Regions from separate parts of the Pectobacterium odoriferum genome, predicted to be linked through region 1. Evidence: predicted binding sites of a transcription regulator. Region 1 holds the regulator's gene; each other region holds the start of a gene.
The links. Region 1 encodes LexA, which represses DNA repair genes until DNA is damaged. Its sites were predicted from a motif close to TNCTGTATGTACATACAGNA; they were not measured.
Positions count from the first base shown of each region.

Region 1 (6,574 bases):
TCGTCCGAAAAACGTTTGATCAACGCTCGTAGCCCCCCATCGCATTGGTTATCTGCCTTTCCTATAAGCTACTCTTCATCCCACTCCAGCCTAACGCGCTCACATCACTGCGGCGCGTTTTTGCACATTTAATTGAACATCAATTTTTCTGAAATAAAACAACAATTATACTCGCTGGCAGCGCAAATCATCTCTCTATACTATCTGCCCATAACCTGATGGCGGGCCAAGTTTTCAGACCACACCTGCTACAACAAACAAAACAGGGCAACATAGCCCACAACAAAATTAATTGGAGAGATGATGAAAAATTTAGAAAGCACTGCACTGCTGGTTGCACGTATCTTAATGCCAATTCTGTTTATCGTTGCAGGTTACGGTAAGCTGGGTGATGCCTATGCAGGCACACAACAATACATGCAGGCGATGGGCGTGCCGACCTTCCTGCTGCCGCTGACCATTCTGCTGGAGCTGGGTGGTGGTCTGGCGGTTCTGTTCGGCCTGCTGACACGTACCGTCGCGCTGTTCACTGCCGGCTTTACACTGCTGACTGCACTGATTTTCCACTCTAACTTTGCGGAAGGCATGAACCAACTGATGTTCATGAAAAACCTGACCATCGCTGGCGGCTACCTCCTGCTGGCTGTAACGGGCCCAGGCGCATTCAGTATCGACCGCCTGCTGGGCAAAAAGTGGTAAGACGAGCCTTTTCCGGCCTGTACTACACTTAATAGTCGAATAACGAATGAGACGGCAAGCACACAAGGCTTGCCGTTGTTTGATCATCACTCACTCACGGAGGATTTATGGGACAATTGGTGGACGGCGTATGGCACGATACCTGGTATGAAACCAAATCTACCGGCGGCCATTTCAAACGTTCAGAATCCGTATTCCGCAACTGGGTAACGCCTGATGGCGCCCCCGGTCTCACCGGCACAGGTGGCTTTCCTGCCCAGTCCGGCCGTTATCATCTCTATGTTTCGCTCGCCTGCCCGTGGGCACACCGCACGTTGCTCATGCGACAGTTGAAAGGGTTAGTCGATCACATCGCCGTTTCGGTGGTTCATCCGCTCATGCTCGATCATGGCTGGACGTTTGGCACCGATTTTGAAGCTGCGACGGGTGACTCACTCTATCAGCACGAATTCCTCTACCAGCTCTACCTGCACGCCATGCCAGACTACAGCGGTCGGGTAACCGTGCCTGTTCTGTGGGATACCGAGCAGCACACCATCGTCAGTAACGAATCCGCCGATATCATCCGCATGCTGAACAGCGCGTTTGATGGCGTAGGAGCAACGGCGGGAGATTATTACCCAGAAGCGCTACGTGCTCAGATTGACGAATTGAACGGCTGGATTTACGACAAGGTCAACAACGGTGTTTACAAAGCCGGTTTTGCGACAAGCCAATCAGCCTATGATGAATCCGCCACGACCGTTTTCGCTGCGCTATCCGATCTGGAAAGCATTCTGGCAAAACAGCGCTATCTGACGGGTGAGCAGTTAACAGAAGCCGACCTGCGGCTGTGGACGACGTTGATCCGTTTCGATCCGGTCTATCACACGCATTTTAAATGCGATAAATATCGCCTGAGCGATTATCCAAATCTGTTCGGTTTTCTGCGTGATATTTATCAGATGCCCGGCATCGCCGATACCGTCGATATGGCGCACATTCGTCACCACTACTACCGTAGCCACGGCACGATTAATCCGCATGGCGTGATTTCGCTGGGTCCAGAGCAAGATCTGAACCAGCCTCACCGCCGTGATAAGACGTTTGTCGATTTATACTAAGGCTTTGTCGATTTGCGCTAAACAGTCGTGAAATACAGAGGCAAGGTGTGGCCCACACCTTGCCGCAGAAAATGCAGAATTTAGGGCTGGTTTAGCAGTTTTGGAATTTCACGCAGGAACCAGGATTTCGCCTCGCCCATGCTGTCTCGCCGCCACGCCATAATAATCTGGCTTTCCATCTGATGCTCTGGCCCAACAACCAGTAAACGGCCTTCGGCAATATCTTGCGCAACCATCTGATACGGCATGGTCGCGACGCCTAACCCAGCCAACAGCGCACGCCGTTTATCATCCAGCGAACTCACCGTCAGACGCTGCTGTTTATCCAACAGTTGTACGGTCAGCACTGGTCGTTCACGCGCGGTATCCGCCATCGCAATACCACGATATTTCACCCGGGTTGCATCCGACAACGGTTCAGGCTCCTGATGAATCGGATGCTCCGGGCTGGCGACATAAACGTTATTCATCGTGTACAGCTTGCGGGTATTCATTTCAGAAGACGCGCGAAAATGCATGTCCGGCGCAATCACGATATCGGCGCGCCCTTGCTCAAGGCGCTCCCACGCCCCCGCCAGTACTTCCGTCAGAATCGATACCTGAGTATTGGCTTTAAGCGCCAGTTTATCGATTAATGGGAAAATCCGCTGAGTCGGAATCAGCGCTTCTGTCACAATCGTCAGATGCGTTTCCCAGCCGCGTGCCAGCGCCTCTGCATCCGTCGTGAGTTTATCCGCAGCCTCCAGCAGGATACGTCCGCGTTCCAGCAGCATCCGTCCGACATTCGTGAATTTAGTACGATGTCCAGAACGATCGAACAGCACAACATCTAACTCTTCTTCCAGTTTCTGCATGGTATAGCTCAGTGCCGAAGGCACCCTACCCAGCTCATCTGCCGCAGCGGCAAAGCTGCCACGGCGATCGATCGCATCCATCACCCTCAACGCTTCCAGCGTCAATGCTCGTTCTTTCGCCATCTTCGTACTCATTCAGGAATTTTGAACATACCCACCAGATTAACTAGCTAACAATCCAACGTCCACACAATTACTATCGGTTTAATAAATAATTCTCTGGGGGATAAAAATCATGATCACACGAAGAGCAGCGGGGCAATGTGGCCAGGCCGACTATGGCTGGTTGCAGGCGCGCTATACCTTTTCTTTTGGTCACTATTTTGACCCACAGTTGCTGGGCTACGCGTCTCTGCGCGTGCTCAATCAGGAAGTATTGGCACCGGGAGCATCATTCCAGCCGCGAAACCTACCCACGGGTTGATATTCTGAACATTATTCTTCAGGGCGAAGCGGAATACCGCGACAGCAACGGTTGCCACATTCAGGCGAAAGCCGGAGATGTGCTGCTGCTCGCGACTCAGCCAAATGTCAGCTATAGCGAACATAATACCAGTGCCAACAAACCGCTGACGCGTCTGCAATTATGGTTGAATGCCTGCCAGACCCGAGAGAACAGCCCGTTACAGCGCATGGGCTTGAATTCAGCCAACCATACGCTGCTTGCCTCACCAGAAGGTGAACACCATAGCCTGCAACTGCGCCAGCAGGTTTGGGTTCATCATGTCGATCTCCAGCAGAATGAGCAAAGCACAATCGCGCTACAGGGAAATCAGGCATACCTCCAACTGATCCACGGTTCAATGGCGGTAAAAGGCAATCAGAACAGTGAAACACTACACTGCGGCGACGGCGCCTTCATTAAGGAAGAAACAGCGTTGGCACTACAGGCAGAGTCGCCGTTGCGGGCGCTGCTCATCGATCTGGTCGTGTAGCGCTTCTGTCCGTTGTTTTTGCAGAGAATTGTTTTCGTAGGAAAACGCCGCCAGTTCGGCGTTTTTATTCAGTCGTGGTAAGATATCCGCCTTGTTCCTCAATGCGTCAGGGTGATATGACAATGGATTCAACCAAACAGGACAAACTTCTTGCCCAGGCTGAACAGATTTGTCAGCAGCGCGCTGTGCGTCTCACACCACAGCGGTTAGAGGTTTTACGCCTTATGGCACAGCAGTCCGGTGCTATCAGCGCTTATGATCTGTTGGATCTGCTGCGCGTTTCCGAGCCTCAGGCCAAACCGCCGACCGTCTATCGCGCGCTGGATTTTCTACTGGAACAAGGCTTCATTCATCGCGTCGAATCAAATAACAGCTACGTGCTGTGTCACCATATCGAAGACCATAGCCATACATCTGCCCTTTTCATCTGCGATCGCTGCGGACAGGTCACGGAACGTCAAACCGAAGGTGTGGAAGAGACGCTGCGCAACCTGGCACAGCAATCGGGATTTACACTGCGCCACAGCGTTGTGGAAGCACACGGATTGTGTGGCAGCTGTCAGGAAGTCGCCTCATGCAAGCAGCCGGACCATTGCGACCACGACCATACGGTTCCCATTAAAAAACGATAGCCCTGAGGGCTATCGTCTCTTTCAGCGAAGAAGCATCACGTTTGCTACCAGTGATATTTGTGGTGCTCTTCCCAGTGTTTCACTTCTTTTTCTGCCGCTTCTTTTGCGTACCCGTAACGCTCCTGGATTCTCCCCACCAGTTGGTCACGTTTACCTTCGATGACCGTCAGATCGTCATCCGTTAATTTGCCCCATTGCTCTTTCGCTTTACCTTTAAACTGTTTCCAGTTACCGCTGGCTTGGTCTTTATTCATAAGAATCTCCGTACCTTAGGTGAATTGTGCATAAAAAAATCGTGGCTAACGACTTATGCGTCAGTTTCAGATAAATAGATTTATTCAGTAAGCAGCATCATAGCTATGTGAACCATGACGGTGCTCTTCGCCACTGTCTCCCTTGACTACCGAGCTATCTGCATGTGATGGCTAATGATCAATCGATAAACGATCAATCAAGATAAAAATGCTTACCTTGATAGAAATTATAGTCGAATATTTCAATTAATATGGAAAGTCAGAAATCTGTGACTAGAGCGAACGTTGAGAAAGAGAAAACCACCGCAAAAAGCAGTGAAAAAACAGAGGGTAATGGGGATCGTAGAAAATGCGCGCGAAATGTAACTAAATATATGCGACGAGCAGATTGACACGCTAAACGATGAATACAGAACATGATGCACTGACCCAGACAGACGAGCAGTGCATCTCTGCGAACGGTTAGCTCCAATCGCTGTTACGAATCACGCCAACCGCTAGGCCTTCTATCGAAAAGCTTTGCTGACGCAGGTCGACAACAATAGGGGCAAACTCTTCATTTTCAGCGAGGAGGTGCACCGTATTGCCCTGCTTTTTCAGGCGCTTCACTGTCACTTCATCGTCAATACGCGCGACGACAATCTGACCGTTGCGCACATCTTCTGTTTTATGCACGGCCAGCAAATCGCCATCCATAATACCGATATTTTTCATCGACATGCCGCTCACCCGCAGCAAAAAATCAGCGCTGGGTTTGAACATCGCAGGGTCAACCTGATAGTGACATTCGATATGTTCCTGTGCCAGTAGCGGTTCACCTGCGGCCACGCGACCAACCAGAGGAATACCCGTCTCTTCTTCCATCAGCAGACGAATACCACGAGAAGCGCCCGATACAATTTCAATCACACCTTTACGCGCCAGCGCTTTCAGATGCTCTTCAGCTGCATTGGGAGAGCGAAACCCCAGTTGTTGAGCAATTTCTGCGCGCGTTGGCGGCATTCCGGTTTGCGCAATATGATCGCGGATCAGGTCATAAACCTGCTGCTGCCTTGCTGTTAATACTTTCATTCCGCCCCCTGGTTGTTTATACAGTCTTGCTGTGAGTATATACAGGTAAGGCACAATTGGGAATGACGATATCGGCAAAGCCCCTGACTTTTACTCATTTATGCGCGCCGTCAGGCAAAATGTTGCCAGAGAATACAGCCCCACACGACAGCGGCTAACAAGATGGCAACAAAGACAGCGGCCGACCCGATATCTTTCGCCCGACCGGATAATTCGTGATGCTCAGGCCCAATGCGATCGACCACAGCTTCAATGGCGCTATTCGCCAGCTCAAACAGCATAATCAGTACCACAGACCCGATCAGCAGCAGTTTTTCGACCAGCGTAACTGGCAGTAAACACGCGATAATGACGCCGACAAGGGTCAGTATTGTCTCCTGACGAAATGCCGCCTCATGCTGCCACGCCTGCTTCAGCCCCTTAAAGGAATAACCGGTCGCCTTAATAATCCGGGTTATCCCCGTTGCTTTATTCATTTATTCTCCATTATTTATACGCTAAATAATTCGCATTTTAACGCACCTACGTTGTCTCATCACCACAGATCTCCGGCGCAGTTTCTGGTATCCTTGCGGCGCATTGCTAACAAGAGGCTCCACGTTGTTATGTCAGGTTGGCGTAAAATTTACTATAAATTATTGAATCTCCCACTGAAATTGCTGGTGAAAAGCAAAGTCATTCCCGCAGATCCCGTGGTCGAGTTGGGGTTAGATCCCTCACGTCCTATACTCTATGTTCTGCCTTATAACTCTCAGGCGGATCTCTTGACGCTACGTGCGAAATGCTTGGCATTGGGGCTACCCGATCCTTCGCTACCGTTCGAGTTCAATGGCGTCGAACTTCCTAGCCACGTCTTTATTCATGACGGGCCGCGCGTCTTCCGCTATTACGTTCCCAAGCAGAAATCCGTCAAGCTGTTCCACGACTATCTGGATCTGCATCGTGCCAATCCAGATTTAGACGTACAGATGGTGCCGGTTTCCGTGATGTTTGGGCGCTCTCCGGGCCGGGAAGGCCACTCTCAGG
Region 1 covers NZ_CP034938.1:628,370-634,943, reverse strand. Annotated here, with positions in the region: gene EO763_RS02815 (YqjK-like family protein) at 1-32, shown strand, start outside; gene EO763_RS02810 (DoxX family protein) at 304-699, shown strand; gene EO763_RS02805 (glutathione S-transferase family protein) at 807-1,802, shown strand; gene EO763_RS02800 (LysR family transcriptional regulator) at 1,883-2,779, opposite strand; partial or broken gene EO763_RS02795 (pirin family protein) at 2,892-3,591, shown strand; gene zur (zinc uptake transcriptional repressor Zur) at 3,714-4,223, shown strand; gene EO763_RS02785 (CsbD family protein) at 4,268-4,477, opposite strand; gene lexA (transcriptional repressor LexA) at 4,940-5,548, opposite strand; gene EO763_RS02775 (diacylglycerol kinase) at 5,659-6,024, opposite strand; gene plsB (glycerol-3-phosphate 1-O-acyltransferase PlsB) at 6,154-6,574, shown strand, end outside.

Region 2 (6,574 bases), 560 kb from region 1:
TGCGCTGGATAACGTCATCGTGCAAGAGCTTGGCAGCGACAGCAATGTGCGCAATCGTCTGACTACGCTGGATAAACAGCTCAAGCAGCAGATGAACCGTATTATCGAACACCGCAGCGATGGCCTGACGTTCCACCATCAGGCGATTAAGCAAGTTGAGCAAGATGGCAAGCAGCTCGTGCAGCAAAGCATGGGCGGTGTCTTGCAGGACAGCCTGAACGAGATGGGCGTAAAACAGATGTCCAGCGGCGGCAACCCGCTACAGGCGATGATGGGTAACCTCGGCGGCTTGCAGAAAGCGATTCAGGCCGAGTGGAATAATCAGGAACTGGAGTTCCAGCGCTTCGGCAATGATGTATGTAGCCGCGTCACATCGCTGGAAAACCAGCGCAAGAGTCTGTTGCAGACGCTGAAGTAAGCGTGGTAATTCAGTACAGACAAAGAAAGAAAACCGAGCATTAGGTGATGCTCGGTTTTCTTGCGTTTACGGTGCTGGGAACGTGAAGCGACGGTGGATCGCTTCCAACTCGTCAAGAATCTCGCCGTCCAGCGTCAGGTTCTGGCTGTCGAGGTTGATTTGCAGCTGTTCCAGCGTCGTCGCGCCTAGCAGCGTGCTGGCGACGAACGGCTGCTGACGCACAAACGCTAATGCCATTTGCGCCGGATTCAGACCGTGCTTTTGCGCCAGCGCCACGTACTCGGCAACCGCTGCCTGAGCCTGTGGGCCGGTATAACGGGTGAAGCGGCTAAACAACGTGTTACGTGCATCGGCAGGTTTCGCGCCATTCAGGTATTTACCCGTCAGCGTACCGAACGCCAGTGACGAATAGGCGAGAAGTTCCACGCCTTCATGCTGGCTGATTTCCGCTAAGCCGACTTCAAAGCTGCGGTTCAGCAGGCTGTAGGGGTTCTGAATCGACACGATACGCGGCAGGTCATGTTTTTCCGCCAGATGCAGATAGCGCATCACGCCCCATGGGGTTTCGTTCGAGACACCGACGTAGCGGATCTTACCGGCACGCACTTGCTCATTCAGCGCTTCCAGCGTTTCCAGCAGCGTCACTACCGGTTTGTCATCGGTATATTGCGGTTTGTCATCAGTATATTGATAGTTCAGCTTGCCAAAGCAGTTGGTCTGGCGCTGTGGCCAATGCAACTGATAGAGATCGATATAGTCGGTGTTCAGGCGTTGCAGGCTGGCATCCAACGCAGCACGGATGTTTTTTCTGTCCAGCGCCTGCTGTGGCCGAATGCTGTGATCGTTTCCGCGCACGGGGCCGGAGACTTTACTGGCCACAATCAACTTTTCACGTCCGCCACGGGATTTCAGCCAGGAACCGATATAGCTCTCGGTTAGCCCCTGTGTTTCTGGGCGCGGAGGAACGGCGTACATTTCTGCTGTGTCAATCAGGTTAACACCTGCGGCAATGGCGTGATCTAACTGAGCATGAGCGTCTGCTTCGTTGTTCTGTTCGCCAAAGGTCATCGTACCAAGACCCAGCACGCTCACTTCTAAAGAACTATGGGGAATACGGTGATATTGCATTGCCAGCTTCCTTATGTCTGAAAATAGCAGGCGTATTTCCCGTCATTTCCGCATGATTTGCTGCGATTCCAAATGAGTTTGGGAAGACACACCTGAATTCGACTATAAACGAAGCCGTGGCGAGTGGGGAAGTCTCTTCTGTTGCTCTTCAGCAGGATTTTGCCGAAGAGCGTCGTTCGAGGGGGGAAATATCAGGCTGACGTTACCGTTAACGCTGTATGATCTGGGAGACTTGATCGCTGTTGATTTGTTTCTGATTACCTTGCTCATCGGTATAGCTGAGCAGCCCGGTATCTTTATCCAGCACGGGTTTTCCCTGCGTCAGGAGCATTTTCCCCTCTTTTGTCGCCATCACGTAGTCACTTGAACAGCCCGCCAGAATGAATAATAACGCCAGTGTGATTGCCATTTTCATCCGTACTTTCATCATATTACCCGTTAATAAATGCAAAATCTTAAAGTGAGTCTAGCAAATGGTTGCGGGGGATAACGTAGGAATAATGGAAAAAATGTGTTTGGAGGGAATTAATGTTGTGTAATCAGGCGGCGGGTCGCCGCCTGATTAGTGCGCCTTTATCGTCAGCGCTTGTTATGTGACGATCAGTGCGCTGCTTTTTCTTTTTTACTGCGCAGCAGGTTCAACGCCTCGACGGACATCGAGAAGAACATGGCGAAGTAGATGTAGCCTTTCGGTACGTGAACGTCGAAGCTTTCCAGAATTAGGGTGAACCCGACCAGAATCAGGAACGACAAGGCCAGCATTTTGACGGACGGGTGACGTTCGACAAACTCGCCGATAGGGCGCGCAGAGAACATCATCACGAGAACGGCGATAATAACCGCTGCCATCATAATAAACAGATGGTCAGACAGGCCGACGGCGGTGATAACTGAATCCAGGCTGAAGATGATATCCAGCATCATGATCTGCACAATCGCGCCAAAGAAAGAGTACACCTTAGAAGTATGGTCTTCTGAACCGCCTTCGACGGTTTCGTGAATTTCCATACTCGATTTCCAGATCAGGAAGAGTCCCCCGAAGAACAGGATCAGATCGCGTGTGGAAATTTCATTGCCTGCGACGGTAAACAGTGGGTCGGTCAGACGCATGACCCAGGCAATAGAAGCGAGCAGTCCCAAACGCATTAACATTGCACCCATCAACCCGATACGGCGAGCTTTATTTTGCTGGGCTTTAGGCAGTTTGGCGACAACCAGAGACAGGAAGATAATGTTATCGATCCCAAGAACGATTTCCAGAATAGTCAGTGTTCCCAATGCTAACCATGCGTTCGGATCAACAATCCAATCAAACATTATATCAATACACCTTAAACGAAACGTAAACGATATTATACTCTGCCAGCTCGGGGCGTAGGCAAGCGAAAGTATGATGCCGTGAAAATATACTCGTCATGCTTCGCATTGCAGCCGTGTGCTGGCATCCCTTTTGCTCTGGTTTTTTACTCTGGCTCGGCGTCAGGCTTTCCCAGATCGACTCCCTTGTCGCACGATTGTTGCGTAATAGCGTGCGGCGTATAAGGCTAGTGTACGATGAAGCATACTGCTAATAGAACATCGCGCTAATGAAACTCAGCTACTGAGCTGCATAAAGTGGCGAGCCAATAGCGGTGCGGTGAAGGTTTTTTTCAGGTAGAACCCGCGCGGTAAGGTCAGAATTGGTTGACCAAATTCGCCAATCGCTTCGGTTAATGCCCGGCTATTTGCCGCTTTGGGGCGCAGTTGCAGCACTTCTCCATGTCGGGCGGTGATACTTTCTACCCGGCCAAGCACGATCAGGTCCATCAACTCTTCCCAATCGCAGCGCAGCTGTTCCTCTTCCTCTTCATTGGGGCTCCAGATCAGCGGCGTGCCAATACGGCGTTCCCCCAGCGGAATGTGCCGCGAGCCTTCCACCGGAATCCACAGTACCCGAGCGAGCTTGTGTCGTACGTGGCTGCTTTCCCACGTGACGCCGCTGTTGCCTGTCAACGGTGCGACGCAGACGAACGTGGTTTCCAGTGGTTTGCCCTGTTCATCAATAGGAATGGTTTTTAGCTCAACACCGATGTCGGGGAAATCCTGCTCGGGCTTGCTGCCTGCACTTGCACCCAGAAAACGCTCCAGCAAGATACCAATCCAGCCTTTATCACGTTTCAGGTTGGCGGGAAGGGGCAGGCGAGCGATGTCCGCTAATTCCGCGAGATTATAACCTGCGAGGGATTGCGCGCGCTCCAGCAACGTGTGCTCACTTGGCGGCGCAGTCGTGTGAACCGTGGGTGAATTCATAGCGTATAGCCCGATATTTTTCCGCTCAAAAAAAATACAATAAGTGGAGGGTACCAATGCACAGCCTGCAAGACTGTGGAGAAAAACAATAATAGCATGATTCGTAGCGCTTTTTTTTAGTGTGATGGCGATCACTTAGAATCGTTTTGCAAACTGTGCACGTATAGCCACCGACAATAAACAGGATCTTACACTAGGTTATCCACAGATTTCTTGGATAACCCACATAAACATGAATTACTGGTTCGATTTACAGCCTTGACGCCTGGCCTTTTTGCTGTTTTTGCCTATTTATTGCCTGACTTTGAGGCATTCCCTGTGGATAAAGTCGGCGTAGTGCGATCTTTCGCCAATCTTGCGTTGTATGCCATTTGAACAAAAGATAAGGCTTCGCCATTTCAAGTAAAAGGGTTTGTAATTTTATGAATAAAAAGCACTATTTTTTAATTCGCAGTAATATTTTTTCTTCATGAAAAATGAGTTTTACTCACTTCTTCATGGGTTCTGCACAAAGATGTCCACAGAAAAAGTGAATAAATTGCAGATTCTGGTCTTCACATGTTTATAACTTTGATCTTATCTGTGGGTTATCTTACTTTTATTCGAATCACATGCTTTCTAAGCAGTGGTTTACCGCCTGACGGGAGTGTGAAACAATCAGGTCATCTTTGCATTGATGTTTATCGAGGTAGTCCGGTGATCGATGATGATGGCTACCGCCCAAACGTTGGTATTGTAATTTGTAATCGGCAGGGGCAGGTGATGTGGGCCCGGCGCTATGGTCAGCACTCCTGGCAGTTTCCGCAGGGGGGATTAACCCCGGTGAAAGTGCTGAGCAGGCGATGTACCGCGAACTGTTTGAAGAAGTCGGGTTAAGAAAAAAGGATGTGCGCGTATTGGCATCTACCCGTAACTGGTTACGCTATAAATTACCAAAGCGTTTGGTGCGTTGGGATACAAAACCGGTCTGTATCGGCCAAAAGCAGAAATGGTTTTTGCTACAGTTGATGTGTAATGAGTCGGATATCAATATGCAGAGCAGCGGCACGCCGGAATTTGATGGCTGGCGCTGGGTGAGTTACTGGTATCCGGTACGTCAGGTCGTCTCTTTTAAGCGAGATGTGTATCGTCGCGTGATGAAGGAATTTATCAACCCGGTGATACTGCTTCAGGAGAGTGTTGCGGCTCGGGTGGTTACCCCATCCGGTCCTCGGCGAAAAAGAGGGTAATTCAGGCACATTATGCTCACGCGCTTGCGAGAAATTGTCGAAAACGTTGCGGCAACGGCCCGACTTAGTGATGCGCTGGACATTCTGGTCAATGAGACCTGTCAGGCTATGGACACGGAAGTCTGTTCCATTTATCTGGCCGATCACGATCGTCAATGTTATTACCTGATGGCAACGCGCGGGTTGAAAAAACCGCGCGGGCGCACGGTTACGCTGGCGTTTGGGCAAGGTATTGTCGGGTTGGTCGGTCAACGTGCTGAGCCCATCAATCTGGCCGATGCTCGCGCACACCCCAGTTTCAAATATATCCCCGCCGTGAAAGAGCAACATTTCCGCTCTTTTCTTGGCGTTCCCATTATCTACCGTCGCCACCTGCTGGGCGTACTGGTGGTGCAGCAGCGTGAACATCGTCAGTTTGATAAAAACGAAGAATCGTTCATGGTGACGCTGGCCACGCAGATGGCCGCTATTCTTTCCCTTTCGCAGATAAAAACGCTCTTCGGTCAATACCGCCAGACGCGCGTTAAGGCGCTAGTGGCTGCACCGGGGGTGGCGATTGCCCCCGGCTGGCAGGATTGTACCCAGCCTTCTCTGGAACAGGTTTTCCCCGCGTCGAGTCTGGACAGCGAGCGTGAGCGCTCCCGTTTAACGCAGGCGTTGGAAGAGGCCACGGCGGAATTCCGTCGCTTCAGCAAGCGGTTTAGCGCCAGCGCGCAGAAAGAGAGCGCGGCGATTTTCGATTTGTATTCGCACTTGCTGAATGATGCGCGGCTCAAGCGAGAACTCTTTCAGGAAGTGGATGCGGGCAATGCCGCTGAGTGGGCCGTAAAGCTGGTGATCGAGCGCTTTGCCGCGCAGTTCACCAATTTGCAGGACACCTACTTACGCGAGCGTGCCAGCGATCTGCGCGCGTTGGGGCAACGGCTGCTGTTTCATCTCGACGATAACGCGCAAATCATGGGGCAATGGCCTGAGCGCTTTATCCTCGTAGCGGACGAATTAACAGCAACGTTGCTGGCGGAACTGCCGCCGGATCGGTTGGCCGGTGTTGTCGTGTATGACGGCGCTGCCAATTCGCATGCGGCGATTCTCGTCCGAGCGATGGGCATTCCGACGCTGGTGGGGGCGGACATTCAGCCTGACATGCTGCATCAGCGCCTGCTGATCATTGACGGCTATCGCGGCGAGCTGCTGGTCGATCCTGAACCGGTGTTGGTACAGGAATATCAGCGCCTGCTGACGGAAGAAAACGAGCTGACCCGCCTGGCCGAAGGCGAAATGGAGCAGCCTGCCGTGCTGAAAAGCGGTGAGCGCATTCAGGTCATGCTAAATGCAGGGCTCAGCGCTGAACACGAAAAAAGCTTTATCAATCAGGTCGATGGCGTGGGGCTGTACCGCACGGAAATTCCCTTTATGCTACAAAGCGGCTTTCCGTCCGAAGATGAGCAGATGGCGCAATATCAAAGTATGTTGGCGCTTTATCCTACGCGCCCTGTGATGTTGCGCACGT
Region 2 covers NZ_CP034938.1:1,185,891-1,192,464, forward strand. Annotated here, with positions in the region: gene EO763_RS05295 (YggN family protein) at 1-418, shown strand, start outside; gene EO763_RS05300 (NADP(H)-dependent aldo-keto reductase) at 485-1,546, opposite strand; gene EO763_RS05305 (YgdI/YgdR family lipoprotein) at 1,755-1,973, opposite strand; gene EO763_RS05310 (TerC family protein) at 2,147-2,863, opposite strand; gene mutH (DNA mismatch repair endonuclease MutH) at 3,140-3,835, opposite strand; partial or broken gene rppH (RNA pyrophosphohydrolase) at 4,532-5,064, shown strand; gene ptsP (phosphoenolpyruvate--protein phosphotransferase) at 5,077-6,574, shown strand, end outside.
Region 2: a site for LexA is predicted at 4,074-4,093, ahead of mutH (DNA mismatch repair endonuclease MutH). Genes of this name have one in related genera too.

Region 3 (6,574 bases), 1.3 Mb from region 1:
ACCGCAAGACGTGCGGCAGTCGATCACCAATGAGCTGAAAAGCCCATCATGATAGGGCGAGTGATTTAAGCTGTGGTGAGATAATATTGGATAAATAAACGGATAACGCGGGCGAAAGGTTTTTCGCCCGCAGTGCTATCTGGTGCTTAGAAAGCGCTGGTGTCTTTGAACAGACCCACTTTCAGTTCGTCAGCGGTATAGATCTGCTGACCGTCAACCAGTACTTCGCCATCAGCAATACCCATCACTAAACGGCGATTGATCACGCGTTTAAAGTGAATGCGATAAGTCACTTTCTTCGCTGTCGGCAGTACTTGTCCGGTGAATTTGACTTCACCCACGCCGAGCGCGCGGCCTTTGCCTTCGCCACCCAGCCAGCCCAGATAAAAGCCGACTAATTGCCACATGGCATCCAGACCGAGGCAGCCGGGCATCACCGGATCGCCGATGAAATGGCAACCGAAGAACCACAGGTCAGGCGTGATATCCAATTCGGCTTCCACATAGCCTTTGCCATACTTACCGCCGTCTTCCGTCATTTTAACGACGCGGTCCATCATTAGCATGTTAGGGGCTGGCAACTGAGGGCCTTGCGGGCCGAACAGTTCACCACGACTGGAGGCAAGGAGGTCTTCTTTTGTATAGGATTCGCGTTTATCTACCATGGTCTCTGTAAGCCTTGTTTTAATGAAGCACGCAGGTTAGCGTACACCTGTACGCTGGGCAAGTCTGTTGCGTCTGGTTAAACCAGTTGGTTTAACGGAAAAACCAAGGGAAACGTCTACGTTCTTGCGGTGCAAGTTGTCCAATTCGTTCACGAATGGCGGACAGCAGGTTTGGCTGTTGCTCATCGTCATAAGCGAAGTTGGTCAATAATGACAACGCTTCCGGCGCAGTTTCTACCGGGAAAAGATGGAATTTCCCTTCGCGTACGGCTTCAACGACATCTTCCTGTAAACAGAGATGACGTAGATTAGCCGCAGGTAAAATCACGCCCTGTGTTCCCGTCAGCCCACGACGCTGGCAGACTTCAAAGAAACCTTCGATTTTCTCATTCACGCCGCCAATTGGCTGCACGTGACCAAATTGATCGACAGAGCCGGTCACAGCGAACTGCTGATTGATTGGCCGGAAGGAGAGGGCGCTTACCAGCGCACACAGCTCTGCCAGTGAGGCACTGTCACCATCAACTTCGCTGTACGATTGCTCGAAGACGATGGAAGCCGAGAAGGGCAGCTGTTGATCAAGCTCCAGTTCTGTAATCAGGAACGCCTGCATGATCATCATACCCTTGGCGTGTAAATTGCCAGCAAGTTCGGCTTTGCGCTCAACGTCGGTAAATTCACCGTCGCCAGCGTGAACCACGCAGCTGATACGTGTCGGCTCGCCAAAGGCTACGGGGTAGCCTGGGAATTCCAATACGGAAAGTCCATTAATCTGGCCGACGATTTCACCTTCCGTTTCGATCAGGATCTGGCCTAATTCGATTTCATCCTGCATGCGTTCACGAAGGTAGCCTTCACGCCATTGGCGAGCAGCAACGGCGTCAACCAGCGCCTGCTCTGTGATCTGACCATCTCTGGCATATAGAGATGCATATTTTAACTGGCCGATTAGCCAACGCGGGCATAATGGCAAATTGCCTTGATCGCCGCTGTAGCGTATCGCCACGTTCACTAATGCAGGCCAGGCATCCGCATCCAGCAGCGGTAGCTGATTTTCGCTGCATAGCGCATTGATGTAGGAGCACCAGCGCGCCATATCGTCAGTTTCAATCAACTGCAATTGCGCTTCGAACTCACCGTAAATCGCGTGTTCGCCTAATTCCGGTTCCATATCATGAATATCTGCCAGACTTTCGCGGTCACCGAGAATAATCAGGCGAATATCAAGCGGCATCGGTGGCACATCAACAGGAAGTGGCTTACGCTCGTCTGGCGACAGCCAACGATAGATGCCTTCAGCCATAATCTGTTTCAGACGCAGCCACATCAAAGGCTGAGCCAGCAGTGCTCTGGCCGACAGGATCAATGTACCACCATTAACCTGGTGAATCAGCCCTGGGTGCAGCGTGATTTCATCGTGAAAACTGCGCATGCAGCCGAAGAGCTGTTCAGGTTCAATCCATTCCTGATAACCACAGGATTGCTGTGCGGCAAAGTTATCCGCAGGCTGTATGGCGGGTTCGACCCGGATATGACGACCCTCAATGATATATTTACTGCCATGTATCTCCCCGGAGTCTGGCCTGATGGCGCTCAGCGCACGGGCGATCAATGCCATATATTCATCATTCTCCTGCGCTTTCAACAGCATAAAGCGCGAAGGTGAACGAGGGTGGCAAAAGAGCGTCAGGCTATCTGCCAGACGTGACTGAATAGCGGAGAATTCAGCAGGAGCAAGTTGAGCTGCCTGAGTGAATAGCGTTTGATAAGGCGTATTATTGGGCAGTAAATGCTGCCATGAGAGTCGGTTACTGGTCAAAGTATCAATGTAATCGTCTGAAGGAAAAGCGTGATTATACAAGAATAATCTAGACTTCACATAAGGAGAGTCATCTTTCATACGGTGAAGCTCGGACCACGTTTGGCTAATCGTCTTAAAGGCTGTCAGAAAACCGCCAGAAAGCGGTCAAAATCAGGGAAAACTGTTATGCTGAAAGTCATGTTACGCGGTCACTGAAGAATTTAATATGAAATATCAACAACTAGAAAATCTTGAGTGCGGGTGGAAATGGAAATACCTGGTGAAGAAGCATCGGGAGGGAGAAGAGATTACGCGTTTTCTCGAGCAAAGCGCTGCTGATGATGCCGTACAGGTATTGCTTAAAATGGAAAACCAGCCGGTGAAAGTACTGGAGTGGATTGCGCAATGTATGAATCCCACCTTAGAAAACCGGATGAAGCAAACGATTCGCGCACGGCGCAAACGCCATTTCAACGCAGAACACCAGCATACACGCAAGAAGTCGATCGATTTGGAATACCTGGTCTGGCAGCGCCTTGCAGCTCTCGCTCAGAGACGCGGCGTGACTTTATCAGAAACGATTGTGCAGTTAATTGAAGATGCTGAGCACAAAGAAAAATATGCCAGCCAGATGTCGCTGCTTAAGCAGGATCTTAAAGCCATTCTGAATAAAGACGAGACGTGATCGGATTTTGTCATTTTATTTTGCTGACAAACGCGCATAAAAAAACGCAGGGAGCGTTTTTCAACGTTGCGCAGCAACGACCCACAGGGTGACGGACAAGGATGTCCGGCATAAAAAAACCTCGCCGAAGCGAGGTTTTTTTCGTTAATAACTTAAGCCTGAGGCTGAGTTACCACGTCTTTGATGCCTTTAACTTCGATCTCTACGCGACGATCCGGTGCCAGACAGTCGATCAGCGCAGCACGAGGTTTCACGTTGTCACAGGTAGAACCAGTAACGGGTTGAGATTTACCCAAGCCACGAGCAGAGACTTTGTTCGCAGGGATACCTTTAGAAACCAAGTAATCAACGACGCTCTGTGCGCGTTTTTCAGACAGGCCTTGGTTGTACTGCTCTGAACCTAAACGGTCAGTGAAGCCCAGAACAACAACAGAACCGTCTTTCGGATCCAGAGAGCTCAGCTGAGTGTACAGTTGATCCAGTGATTGCTGGCCTTCTGCTTTCAGCGTTGCTTTGTTGAAGTTGAACAGGACGTCAGATTTCAGTGTGAAACGCTTGGTTTCAACAACTGGAGCTGGAGCTGGGGTCGGAGCCGGAGCAACAACTGGCGCTACGCGGTCATCTTGGCCGAAGCGGTAAGACAGGCCAACGCTCATCAGCATGTTGTCTGGACGCGCACCAACAGTACCAGCATCACCAATGTTGCTTACCCATTGGTAGTCAACACGCGTAGCCCAGTTTTTGTCGATTGCGTATTCAATACCGATCGCAGCCAGCGGAGAAACGCCAGTGTCGTCGTTGTTGATGTCCGCTCTTGTACCAGTGTTTACTGACGTAGCTGCATGGCTGTCAGCGCGCCATACCATACCACCCAGACGAGTATAAACGTCCAGATCAGGCAGAACTGGGTAGCTGAGTTTAGCGGCCAGTTGGACGCCCTGTGCCTTGAAGCTCGCGCTGTCTGCTACGTTAGAAGTAGAACCTGCATACTTCATGCGGCCCAGCCAGTCGTAGCCCAGTTCAAAACCCAAGTACGGGTTGGCTTGATAACCAACAAATGCACCAGCGCCTAACTTGCTTTTGATTGGGTTGTTGTTGACACCGGTGTAACCATTTCCGTAGAAACCAGTATCGTGGAATTGAGACACACCCAGTTTACCACCGGTGTACCAGGTATTGTCTTTAGGAGCTGCTTGCGCGACGGTCGCGAAGCTAGCCAGTGCCACTGCAACTGCGATAGCTGTTTTTTTCATTTTACGCCTCATTATCATCCAAATCGGCAATTAACCTGGAGGGCTAATAAACCTTTGGTTAAAATCCTTTGGTTGGAGACTTTGCCCTTATTTATGACTTACTGTCAGTCAACTGACGTTATAAAAGAGCAACTCCAGCGAGTTAAAGTCTACAACGTGATGAGAAAGTTACAAGTATGATGTGATTTACATCATAAGAAAACCGCACGATTCATACATACTTGCTAACAAATAGTAGATGGTTTTGACAGATTTTACGTCTTTAGGCTGTATTAAATACACCCAAAAAGCCCGCAGAATACCGCTCTGCGGCGATCGACAAGGCGTACCATCTGAATGGGCTGAGAAAATTCTTAATTTACTTAATGATACAATGTCGAATGAATTTTAAGGCTGGGAAACAGTCTATAGGCGTCCCCACCAGCATTTTCTGGCCGCATAATAAAGCCGTAAGTGTTTCCTGCCTGTGCGGCGAGCCGTAACCGAACCTTCTCTTCTTCCGTCAATTCGTGCGGTAACCAGCACAAAACAGCGCTGTAATTCCCTGTCAGTAATGCCCTTTCCATGGCATCAACCGTAAACAGTGGATTGATGTGGTGAAGTTGCACCATTTTATCCAGCGGTAGCCCAGATTGCTGGACCCAAGGGCGGCTCAATTTTTGCTGAGGCGAAAGCCATAACAGCCAACGAGATTGCGTGCCTAGCTGTTGTAAGAGCGGTAATAACAGGTGTGTGACTATGGGTTGATCGGCGTTGTACACGATTTCGCTGATAATTCCACCTGTGGCAACCGAGGGCTCCGCAGCGTGTTGATTAGCAGAAAATGATGATGGCTCGATGTTGTGAGAGCGGATTGATTGCGTACGCATAATGAATTCTACCCATAGTGTCACTGTATGTATGTACAGTATATGCAGTGTGCGTGAAAATCAACCTGATTTTTTGAAAGCGCTTCGCATATTCCTTATGCAAGAGACAGTAAACACATTTACTGTTTGAAGCCGCATCGGGGCTGTGGTTAATTATTTGTTCCTGCTACAGATATTTTTAATTGTTCAGGAAGAGATCATTTCAATACTAAGGATTATGGCAATGAAGCAATTATGCAAAAAAAGGATTTTGCAATCTCAGCAGTCTTTTTCATCTTTGGGGGACATCACGTCGCGTTCCCAATTTGGTGGCTACAGCATCGCAGCAAATAAAACGATTTTTGGACTGGTGTCGGAAGGGGAACTTTATCTGCGCGCCAGTAAGAAGGATGAAAAATATTTTCAACAGCGTGATATGCCTAATCTGATTTATACCAAGCGCGGTATGCCCGTTCCGTTGAATTACTTTCTTGTCGATGAAGCATTATGGCAAGAATCTGAGCAGTTATTGTATTTCGCCCATCTGGCACTGGGAGGCGCACAGTATGATAAAGCTGTCAGAAGTACCAATGGGCGTTTAAAAGATCTTCCGAATCTTAACCACGATATCGAACGGCTGCTGTGGAAAGCGGGGATAAAGAATGTCGATGAATTACAGCATTATGGTGCGAAAAACAGCTATCTCGAGTTGCGGAAGGTTCGCGCTAATCTGAGTGTCAACGTGCTATTGGCGCTTGCTGGTGCAATCTGTGGCACACATCAGGCTGCACTCCCTCGCGGTATCCGCAACGAACTGTTGGAATGGTATAAAAATAATGCGGTATCCAAAGGGCCAAAGCACTAAGAAATGCACCTGTTTTCACTGTGTCATCATGTCATTTTTTAGCTGTACGAGTTCAGGTAAGAGACCAATCAGCAGGCCGATTTGCTGAATAATTAATGATTCTTTACTGTCTGACTCGGGTGAAAGGGATTGAAGGCTGGCGGCGATGGTTTTCAATCCCTGATTGATACGCAAACTTTCCTCTTCGCTGCAGTGTAGCGCATCATCAACGCGACAAACGGCATCATCCAGCAATTGCAGCGTTTCCGGTGAGGTAATTTTCCCTCGGTGTGCGCCGAGCGTCGAAATATAGCTTAGCAACGTATGATTCAGGCACATGAAGCGGAATGCGCTGTCCAGCTTGCTTCTGGTCGCATGAGGCTCTGAAGACATATTCGACACGACGGATGCCAGCTCTGCATCGCAGTTATGTGCATCGCGGCGGGCAATGCGATAAGGCAAGCTATTATCTTTCCCC
Region 3 covers NZ_CP034938.1:1,974,994-1,981,567, forward strand. Annotated here, with positions in the region: gene EO763_RS08760 (tellurite resistance TerB family protein) at 1-52, shown strand, start outside; gene fabA (bifunctional 3-hydroxydecanoyl-ACP dehydratase/trans-2-decenoyl-ACP isomerase) at 147-665, opposite strand; gene EO763_RS08770 (AAA family ATPase) at 757-2,526, opposite strand; gene matP (macrodomain Ter protein MatP) at 2,693-3,151, shown strand; gene ompA (porin OmpA) at 3,304-4,404, opposite strand; gene sulA (SOS-induced cell division inhibitor SulA) at 4,767-5,273, opposite strand; gene EO763_RS08790 (TfoX/Sxy family DNA transformation protein) at 5,497-6,117, shown strand; gene yccS (YccS family putative transporter) at 6,133-6,574, opposite strand, start outside.
Region 3: a site for LexA is predicted at 5,295-5,314, ahead of sulA (SOS-induced cell division inhibitor SulA). Genes of this name have one in related genera too.